2 regions of the Oribacterium sp. P9 genome follow, and region 2 is predicted to be linked to the other one. Evidence: riboswitches for the same ligand, from Rfam matches in the RefSeq annotation. Region 2 holds a riboswitch; the other holds the start of a gene.
What was found. A riboswitch is a leader RNA that binds a small molecule or an ion and turns the genes downstream of it on or off. The one in region 2 is predicted to bind thiamine pyrophosphate.
Positions count from the first base shown of each region.

Region 1: linked by a shared signal. The riboswitch ahead of thiC (phosphomethylpyrimidine synthase ThiC) and the one ahead of thiT (energy-coupled thiamine transporter ThiT) in region 2 are both predicted to bind thiamine pyrophosphate.

Region 1 covers NZ_JBKEIS010000001.1:68,263-73,693, reverse strand. Annotated here, with positions in the region: gene ACK8P7_RS00295 (amino acid ABC transporter permease) at 1-260, opposite strand, end outside; gene ACK8P7_RS00290 (amino acid ABC transporter permease) at 241-900, opposite strand; gene thiC (phosphomethylpyrimidine synthase ThiC) at 1,521-2,831, opposite strand; TPP riboswitch at 3,018-3,125, opposite strand; gene glpK (glycerol kinase GlpK) at 3,199-4,701, opposite strand; gene ACK8P7_RS00275 (GAF domain-containing protein) at 4,810-5,431, opposite strand, start outside.
Region 2 covers NZ_JBKEIS010000001.1:484,458-489,888, reverse strand. Annotated here, with positions in the region: gene xseA (exodeoxyribonuclease VII large subunit) at 1-720, opposite strand, end outside; gene nusB (transcription antitermination factor NusB) at 736-1,278, opposite strand; gene ACK8P7_RS02040 (Asp23/Gls24 family envelope stress response protein) at 1,307-1,693, opposite strand; gene ACK8P7_RS02035 (ComEA family DNA-binding protein) at 1,847-2,494, opposite strand; TPP riboswitch at 2,707-2,808, shown strand; gene thiT (energy-coupled thiamine transporter ThiT) at 2,878-3,411, shown strand; gene thiM (hydroxyethylthiazole kinase) at 3,892-4,734, opposite strand; gene thiW (energy coupling factor transporter S component ThiW) at 4,875-5,420, opposite strand.

The sequences.
Region 1 (5,431 bases), 420 kb from region 2:
GGGATGGAAATCAGTACGGCGATGAGGGAGATACGGATGGTCACCCACAGTCCGCCCAGCAGTCGGATGAAATTATTTCCCTTAAACAGGATCGAGATCGCCGGTGCCTTCTTCTGGTCTGCGGCCGCCTGTGCGGCGGCGATGGCCTCCGGTGTGGCAGCGGCCAGCAGCTTCATCCCGAGGCCGCGGAAGCTGTCCGCGAAGTGCAGAAGCTCGAGGCCGAACGCATTGGCAACGTGATTAATGGCCGAATCCAGCATAGCGCAGCCTCCTTTCAAGTACGGTTCCGAGGATGGAAATCGGAAGCAGGATGATGAGGTAGGCGATGACCAGCATGCCGAGGGCTTCCGGGGTCTTATAGTAGAGACCGATGAGGTCCTTCGCGACGTACATAAGGTCCGCCAGGGCGATGCCGCTGAACACGGAGGTTTCCTTCAGAAGGAAGATGACATTCGCCACGAGAGACGGCACCGAAACGGCCATGGCCTGTGGGAGAATGACACTCCACATCGTCTGCACCGGAGTCATCCCGAGGCTGAGTGCTGATTCCTTCTGGATCGGCTCGACGGTTTCGAGACCGGAACGGAAGGCTTCGGTCATGTAGGAGCCGCCGAGGAAGGCGAGTCCGACGATACCGCAGAGCTCCGCGGACCAGCGGATGCCGATCTTCGGAAGACCGAAATACAGGAAAAAGAGCTGTACGAGCAGCGGCGTGTTGCGGCTGAGCTCGACATAAACGGAAACGATGTGGCGCAGCACCGGGATCCGGTAGTACTCGACCGCGCTGCACAGGATACCGACGACGGTCGCGAGCACGATGCCCAGGGCACCAATCGTAAGCGTCAGTCGCGCAGCCTCGACGTACATCGGAATGTACTGCTGAATAAACTGAAAATCCAAACTTTTGCTCCTCTCACAGATCTGCTTAACCTTGGATGCCCGTAAGAAATATTTTCCATTTCTTACAGTTTTTACGGTCGTCGAGGAAAGCTACCGTCGCTTTTCTCACCACTTCTGTAAAAAAGAAAAAAGGACCCGCGATGTGCGAGTCCTCTTCGTCCCAATCAAAACAGATCCTCTATTTCTAAATAGATCCTATCTTCCCGGATGAAATTCAACGCACATCAAAGACGCCCTATGGCAAGCCATACAGCAGCAACAGCAACAACATGTATTCATATTACGGTTGCTTCTGAACGTCATGTGCGTTTCCTCCTGAAAGATTTTTCCGGCAGGTCTAATTCCTACTTCCCTACTGGAATTTGCTTAACTTTATCACCATGAAGTGCTGCCGTCAATGCTTTCGACCGGATTCTGCTATCACCATTCGGAATAGAAGTGAAAACCCCGACGGTGTGTATGCGCACGGATCTCTCTTGAAAAAACTGCAGTACACTGGTACTCGCAGCCTGTACTGAATCCGAAAACTTGAAAACCCCGACATGCCATGCACGCCGGGGTTTTCAGGTTCATTTTTCAGGATAATAGTAAAAAATACTGAAAACAGTATTTCATCGCGATTACAGAATGTCGATGTGCTCACCGGCGAGGGCCTTGTTCATGCTGCGGACAGCACAGAATTTACCACACATACTGCAGGTATCGCTGTGGTCGTCCTCCGGGAGACGGTCATTACGGATCTTCTTTGCGGTCTCCGGATCGAGTGCACACTCGAACTGTGCGTCCCAGTCCAGGGCCTTACGTGCATCGGCCATCTTATCGTCGATGTCACGCGCGTGCGGGATCCCCTTCGCGATATCCGCTGCGTGGGCCGCGATCTTCGAAGCGATAATGCCCTGCTTTACGTCCTCAAGATTCGGAAGTGCGAGGTGCTCTGCCGGTGTGACATAGCAGAGGAAGGATGCGCCGTTCATCGCGGCGACAGCACCACCGATGGCTGCCGTGATGTGATCATATCCCGGTGCGATATCCGTCACGAGCGGTCCGAGAACATAGAACGGTGCGCCCATGCAGAGGGTCTTCTGTACTTCCATATTTGCAGCGATCTGGTTCAGTGGCACATGACCCGGACCCTCGACCATGACCTGAACGTTATGTGCCCATGCACGCTTCGTGAGTTCACCGAGACGTACGAGCTCCTCGATCTGGCATACATCGGTCGCATCCGCGAGACAGCCCGGACGGCAGGCATCGCCGAGGGAAATGGTGACATCATACTCCTCACAGATATCGAGGATCTCGTCGAAGTACTCGTAGAACGGGTTCTCCTGACCGGTCATACTCATCCATGCGAATACGAGGCTTCCGCCACGGCTGACGATGTTCATCTTACGCTGGTGCTTGCGGATCTGCTCGATGGTCTTCCGGGTGATACCACAGTGCAGGGTTACGAAGTCGACACCATCCTGTGCATGCAGACGGATGACGTCGAGGAAATCCTTCGCGGTCAGGGTATCGAGGTCACGCTGGTAATGAATGACGCTGTCGTAGACCGGCACGGTACCGATCATCGCCGGGCACTCCTTACAGAGCTTCTGACGGAACGGCTGCGTATTTCCATGGCTGGAGAGATCCATGATGGACTCCGCACCCATACGAACAGCACTCATCACCTTCTCCATCTCGAGATCATAATCCTTCATATCTCTCGACACACCGAGGTTTACATTGATCTTCGTCCGAAGCATCGAGCCGACACCCTCCGGATCCAGGCAGGTATGGTTCTTGTTTGCGCAGATCGCGACCTTACCCTCTGCCACCAGCTGACGAAGCTTCTCCTCCGTCATATGCTCCTTCTCTGCGACGATCTTCATCTGCGGCGTTACGATACCCTTCCGCGCCGCATCCATCTGTGTTGTATAATTCTGCATATTTTCTCCTTTTTTTCTCCTTTTTCTGATTCGGGATCAGCCATCATCTGTTCAGCCGCCAGACCATGACTCTGGAAAACAGCGTTTCCGCATCCTCAGGATGCCTCGCATCATGGCCTTTCTTCTGAACATATAAAAAGAGAACACCCGCAGGTGTTCTCTCAGATCCATAAACGTACAGAAGACGTCTCATCCTAAGTATTTACCTACGTTGGCATTATCCAAATCAGGTTGCGGGTCGAGATTTCTGAATCTCCTCTCAGCCGACAGCAGTCAGCTCCCCTCTTTATAATTTTGCATTTGTTAAATTATAGAACGCCTGCCTCCTGTTGGCAAGGCCAGGAAGAAAAAAGATTCAGCAAAAGATTCAGCATCCGTCTTCCTTCGCCCAGCCGTAAGCATACTTGACGGCCTTGTTCCAGCCCTTGATCTTCTTCGCTCTGTCCTCGTCAGAGATCTTCGGCTCGAAGGTCTTATCGATCGCCCAGTTCTTGATGACGTCTTCCTTGCTGGTCCAGTAACCGACGGCGAGCCCTGCAAGATAGGCTGCGCCCATCGCGGTGGTCTCTACGCACCGTGGGCGCTCTACCGGAGCATCGATGATGTCAGACTGCGTCTGCATCAGGAAGTCGTTGGCACTTGCGCCACCGTCTACCTTGAGGGCTGCCAGCTCGATACCGGCGTCTGCCTTCATGGCGTTCAGCACGTCATTTACCTGATACGCGATGGACTCCAGCGTTGCACGGATGATGTGATATTTATTCACGCCACGTGTGATGCCGACGATGGTTCCTCTTGCGTACTGATCCCAGTGCGGCGCGCCGAGGCCGGTAAATGCCGGAACGACATAGCATCCGTTGGTATCCTTTACCTTCTTCGCCATATACTCGGAGTCCGGTGAAGAATCGATGATCCGAAGCTCATCTCTCAGCCACTGAACCGCTGCACCTGCGACGAAGATGGAACCCTCGAGTGCGTAATTTACCTTGCCGTCGAGTCCCCATGCGATGGTGGTTACGAGACCGTTCTTAGAGAAGATCGGCTTCTCACCGGTATTCATCAGCATGAAGCAGCCGGTTCCATAGGTGTTCTTCGCCTCACCAGGATGGAAGCAGGTCTGTCCGAAGAGCGCCGCCTGCTGGTCACCGGCTGCACCTGCGATCGGGATCGCGCCACCGAGGTACGAAGGATCTGACTCGCCGTATACGCAGCTGGACGGCATCGGTGTCGGCAGCATGCACTTCGGGATATCGAGCTCTGCGAGGATCTCATCATCCCACTCCAGTGTGTTAATGTTAAAAAGCATCGTACGGGAAGCGTTGGAATAATCGGTTACATGAACGTGGCCCTTGGTCAGCTTCCAGATCAGCCATGTCTCGACGGTACCGAATAAGAGCTCACCCTTCTCTGCTCTTTCTCTTACACCCTCTACGTGATCGAGAATCCACTTCACCTTCGTGCCTGAGAAGTACGCATCGATGACGAGACCGGTCTTCTCTCTGAACTTATCGGTGAGGCCCTTCTCCTTCAGACTGTCACAGTACTCGGAGGTTCTGCGGCACTGCCATACGATCGCGTGATATACCGGCTCGCCGGTTTCCTTATCCCATACGATGGTGGTCTCTCGCTGGTTGGTGATACCGATACCTGCGATATCCTCTGCAGTGGCACCGATCTTATTGATCGCCTCGACGGCTACACCGAGCATGCTCGCCCAGATCTCCTCTGCATCATGCTCTACCCAGCCCGGCTTCGGGAAGTACTGTGTGAACTCACGCTGTGCCACGCTGCACATCTCACCCTTCTCGTTGAACAGGATACACCGGTTACTCGTCGTTCCCGCATCCAGCGCCATTACATACTTCGCCATCTCTTTTCTCCTTGTGAGGTCATGTCACATGTAGTCTACGGATAACCAGCTTAAGATAAACTGACAGGAGAATGATACCACAGATATCACTGCAAAATCAAAATCCGGCTATTTCCTCAGTTCTGCGATTCGGCGGTTCAGGGTGCTTCGGGAAATCGAAAGACTTCTGCAGATTTCTTTCTGCGTCTTTCCGGCCTCCAGGAGCTCCCGTATCTTTTTCATCTCATACTCTTTTGAAGAAATGTCTGGACGCTCGTCTTCAGAATGTGCCACAAATCCATCCTGCAAAACAGCCATCTCGAGCTGGGTATTCAGTTCATTGATCTCCAGTCCCATCAGCCGTTCATAATCCTCAGGCGCAATCGACAGCACAGGTCGTGCCTTTTCATGGAGACGTCCGTAATAATCCAGCATACTTTTTGCATAGCGCAGAAACAGCGCACGGTCTGTATGAACCGTGTGTACCGGCTTCAGGCAATGTTCCTTCATGGTCTCATACAGTTTCCAGCTGAACATCCCGGTCTGACAGAGCTCCTCCAGATTTTTATCCGTGCAGAACATGATCCGCACAGATTCCAGATCCCTCCGCTTTTTCCGATTCGCAATCAGTTTCGCGAGATACTCCTGATAGCAGAGCTGCATTCGCTCTGGATAGTGGATGACGACCGTTCCCTCATTGTTATTCTGCAGCAGCCCATCTTCTCCGAACAGATAATCCGACAGATAATCC
Region 2 (5,431 bases):
ATCCGTTTCATGGCCGACCGCGCTGATGATCGGGGTATCCGCCTCGAAGATCGCCCGGGCCACGGGCTCTTCGTTAAACGCCCACAGGTCCTCGATGGAGCCACCGCCACGTCCGACGATCAGCACGTCGAGGCCCAGCTGGTCCAGTGTCCGTATCCCATGTACGATAGACGGAACCGCCCCCTCCCCCTGCACCAGTGCCGGGTAGAGGACGATCTCCACATATGGATTCCGTCGTTTCGAGATCTGGATGATATCGCGGACAGCTGCGCCGGTTTTCGCGGTCACGACACCGATCCGCTGCGCATACTTCGGGATCGGCTTCTTATACATCGGATCGAAGAGTCCCATCTCCTCGAGCTCCTTTTTCAGCTGCTCGAAACGGATGTAGAGATCTCCGATCCCATCCGCCATGAAGCGCTTCGCGTAGATCTGGTAGCTGCCGCCACGCTCATAGACGCCGGCACTGCCCGTACAGAGTACGCGCATGCCATTCTCCAATTTAAACGGAAGCCCCGCACGGTCACCGGCAAACATGATACCGGAGATCTGCGAAGCTGCGTCCTTCAGTGTAAAGTAAATATGCCCGGTCGGATGGTATTTCAGGTTTGAAATCTCACCCTGGATCGTGATATTTTTCAGTGCGAAATCCGATGAAAACATGTTTGCGATATATCGGTTCACCTGGGACACAGTATATGCACGACTGTCTTTATTCATAGGAATCCTTTATTCTTATCTGTTGCGGTTCACGATGATCTGAACGCCCTTACCGGCAGTCTTCTTCTCCGTGAGCTCGCCCTGCTGCTTACGTGGTGCCTTCACGCTTCGCGTCGATACGCGGTCGCTGTTCACAAGACGTGCCAGGACACCATTGACGAAGGAGCCGGACTCGTCGCCACCATACTTCTTCGCGAGCTCGACCGCCTCGTTGATGGCTACCCTGTCCGGGACCGTCTCGTCATACTCGATCTCATAAAGTGCGAGACGAATCGCCGTCAGGTCGGTCTTCGTCATACGATCGGTCTTCCAGCCCTCGGCAGCGGAATCGATACGCGCATCCAGCTCCGGGAGCTTCGCGGTGATCTTCTCCACCTCCGCCTCCAGACGCTGCTGGTCCTCCTCGCTCAGATTCTCGATGTGCACGACGCCATCGCCATCCTCGTAATCCGGGGACTCGAAATAGCGTGCGAGCTGCTCCGGAATCTCCTGCCCAGGGTAGAACTGTGTGCAGAACAGGAGCTTAAACTTATGATCTCTTTCTTCTCGTTTATTCATGATTTCCTTACCTATACTTTATTTCAACTCACTCGTTCTCAGCATTGACCACACCGGCGATGCGGATGTTGACATCCAGCACACTGAGACCGGTCATGGACTCGATGGCCGAAGCGACCTTATCCTGTACGTTTCTCGATACATCCGGGATGGAGTAACCGTACCTTACGTTCAGGCTCAGCTTCACGGAAACGTGCCCATCCTCGATGCTGATGCTTACACCCTTACTGAGGTCGCGGATACCCATTCTGGAGATGATCTCGCCGGACCAGCCGCCATACATGGAATCGACACCCTTTACCTCGGTCGCTGCGATGCCTGCGATGATCGCGACGACCTCATCCGCGATGACGATCTGACCATGCTCATCCTTCTCATATACAACATGTGTTGCTCTCTCTTCATTCTGTTCCATATAGAACCTCCGTATGTACTGCACCCGGGCATAATCCGAGAATTAAGACTAAACTATGGGAACATGATACCACAAAACATGCATAAAACCAATGTAAAAACATATTTTATGCATCCTGTCAACTTATCTCGATTGTAGCAGTTTTATATGATTTTAAACAGTAATATGTGCCTTCAGCTTATCAAAGGTCTTCTCGCCGATCCGTTTCACGTTCATGATTTCTTCCGGAGCGGCGAAACCGCCGTGGGTTTCGCGGTAAGCGATGATGTTTTTGGCAGTGGAGGGGCCGACGCCGGGGAGTGCGTCGAGTTCTTCCAGAGTGGCGGTGTTCAGGTTCACGCGTTTGTCTTCAACCGGCACCACCGTTGGATCAGCGGCCGATTCCGTCTGCGTTACCATCATCGAAGCATCTGTTACGTTCACAGCAGTGCTCGGTATGATCTGCGTGATCTGGTTTGCATCAGGCAAAGTTTTTTCTGTCGATTCCACCTGGCTTTCCATCGGCGTTTCAATTTCCTGTAGGATGGTCTGGCATGTTTCATCGTCTGTCGTCTCCGGCTGTAGATAGCTCTCGATTTTGAACTTCGTTTCCTGTACTTCTTTATCTTGATTTCTATTTGTTTTCACTGTTGATTCGTCCACGTTCGTCATGATCGCTGCATTCGTCACCTGGCCACGCTCAACGGTCATATAATAGAGGCCGGCGATTGCCATAAGGATGATCATCACGGTCTGGCGGATTTTTGCCAGTTTTTCTTTTCGTTTATGCTGCTCTTTCGCAGTCAGCGGATAATTTCCCATCTCTGTTCCTTTCTGTTTTCCACATTTCAAAGACACGCTGTCCTCCTCCCACAACGTCCTTTCGTTAATCCCACTGTCTGGGCAATGTTGCCGAAATCTTCATGTTGCCGTCCCTCCGGCCCCCTGCCGGAACTGTTACAAACTTCTACATCTTCGTCGTTTGATCGTGCATATCCGCTATTGACATGACTTTCCTCTGTTTTATAATGGTGCTTGATTGCTAGGGGCGCTTATGCTGAGAGGATTCTTCATAGAACCAACCCTTCTCACCTGATCAGGTCAGTACCTGCGTAGGGAAGCATGACAGCATTTTTCTGCTGTCTATATTCTGCCCCTCCTGGCCAAGTCACGGATGATCCGTGCGATTCAAAGGAGGTTTTTTTATGTCAAAAAATGTCAAGGTTCTGGTTTACTGTGCGGTATGCATCGCACTTGCGACGGTCACCTCGATGATCAAGGTGTTTGAGTTCCCGACCGGTGGCTCCATCACCCTGTGCTCGATGCTCTTCGCGATGCTGCCTGGCTTCTTTTTCGGTCCGGCGATCGGCATCGCGGCGGGTGTAGCCTATGGTATCCTGCAGTTCATCATTGACCCATACGTACTGACACCGGTACAGGCGATCCTCGATTATGTGTTCGCCTTCGGTGCATTCGGTATTTCCGGTTTCTTCGCAAGCCATAAGAACGGTCTTCGCCTCGGCTACATCGCTGCCTGCATCGGAAGATACGTCTTCGCCTTTCTGAGCGGCTGGGTATTCTTCGGTGAGTATGCCTGGGAGGGCTGGAATCCGGCAGCCTACTCTGCGGTCTATAATCTCATCTACATCGGTGCAGAGGCGGTCATCACCCTGATCATCCTTTCGATCCCGGCGATGTCCACTGCCATCCAGCGCACGAAGCGCAGTGCACTGCAGTGACACGATATCCTGTTCTGCTTATCCACCATCGGTTCACCCGACTTCATGCAGCGTAGAAATGCCTCTGCGGGATATCTTTAAAGACCTTTACACCGTACAAAGTACGGATCGACCGGCCGACGGATGTGCTGTTCTATCCAAGGCCTTTACGCCGTATATATAGTCCACGATAAAGAGTGTCGCATACCGCGGCGCTCTTTTTTCTTTGCAGTTTTATCCAGCCGAAGACGCAGCTTCTGCACGCATGGTGATGCCATGCGTGCATTATGAAGTTTTAAATTTTGAGAACCGGACAGAAGAAATCTGCCCGTGATCGACACCTATTTGTCAGATACACTGATTCTACACGAACCGCCGAAGAAATACAAGAAGCCATCAAAAATCGGCGCCTGTCCATGCTTTTAATAAATCTCAGATATGCATTCCGTCACAAAAAAACTCGCCCGAAGGCGAGTTTTTTCTTTATCACTCGGGGCCAGATCAGGCTTCTCCGACTGAAATCCTGCCAGCAATATCCTCTGCGGTCATGGTCGACAGTGCGTCGATGAGTGCGATGTGGTAGCTTCCACTGCCGCGTGGGGCCGTCTCCTCTGCGATTTCACCGGCGATGCCCATAAATGCGGTAGCGACTACCGCTGCGTGGAAGGCCGCCTCGCCAGATGCCACCGCCAGGAAGGCAGCGAGCAGCTCGGTCGCCATGCAGCCGGTGCCGGTCACGCGCGACATGCGCGGACTGCCATTCCTCACGAAGCAGAGTGCATCCCGTGAAGCGACGATGTCCTCCCGGCCGGATGCCACGAGGATCATCGGAAACGCAAGCGTACGGAGGTAGTTCTGCATCCCCTGTGCCAGTGCGTCCCTGGAAAGTGCCGGATGCGCTGCATCAACGACCGCATCCACGCCCGTGCCGGTGTCTGTACCGGCGAGGAGTGCGTGGATCTCCGAGTAGTTTCCGCGGATAGCCGTCGGCTGCAGCTCAGAGAGCATACGGTGGAGCGCTTCGCGTCGGAAGGTCGAGCCGGAGATCCCCACGGGATCGATGACCCGCGGGATGCCCTTTTCCCGCGCCGCCTGTCCGCTCAGGAACATCGCGTCGAGGTATTCTGTGGCACCGAGGTTCAGCTCCAGCGCCTGACTGCCACGGGTGATTTCCGCCGCCTCCCGCGGATCATGCGACATGACCGGGCGCGCACCGATCGCAAGCAGGACGTTCGCGCAGTCGTTGACCGTCACATAATTCGTGATGGAGTGCACGAGGGGCGCGGTGCGCTGAATCGCGTCCATCCATGTATATATCTGATTTCTGAAGTTTTCGTCGATCATTCGTGGCTCCTCACTCCCGCCGGCTCCTGCCTGTCACTCGGCCTGCCGGCTTTTCCGTCATCCGCCGTACTGCTTCCGAGGCCAATGTCTCCATCCGGCGCCGCCCGGAAAGGGCCGCACGACGGGTGTCCATGGCACGCTCACTTCAGCATTTCCTTCGCACGCTCGAGGAAGCCGGTCTGGCTCAGCGCTACGGTGATGATCACCGCGATCAGGGTACCGCCGCAGGTGCTCACCAGGAACGGAACGACGAAGGTGAAGACGGCCGCCTTCGTGTTGCCCATGATGAAGGCTGCGATCGGGTAGGACAGGATGCCACCGATGATGCCGGTGCCGAAGATCTCGCCGACATAGGCTGCCGGAAGCTTCCGAAGCTTCTTATAAAGATAGCCAGACAGGAAGGCACCGCACATGGAGCCCGGGAACGCAAGCAACGAGCCGAGGCCCATCAGATTTCGGATGACACTGGCGATGAACGCCGCTGCCACGCCGTAGGCCGGGCCGAGAAATACCGCGCACAGCACATTGACGAGGTGCTGTACCGGCGCACACTTCGAGCCGAAAACCGGCACAGAAAAGGTCGAGCCAACCACCGCGATGGCGGCAAATACAGCCGCGAGGGCCAGCTTCTTCGTGTTTACACTTGTGGTTGCTACGCTTGCCGCAGCAGAATTTTCGTTACGCATCATGAATCTCC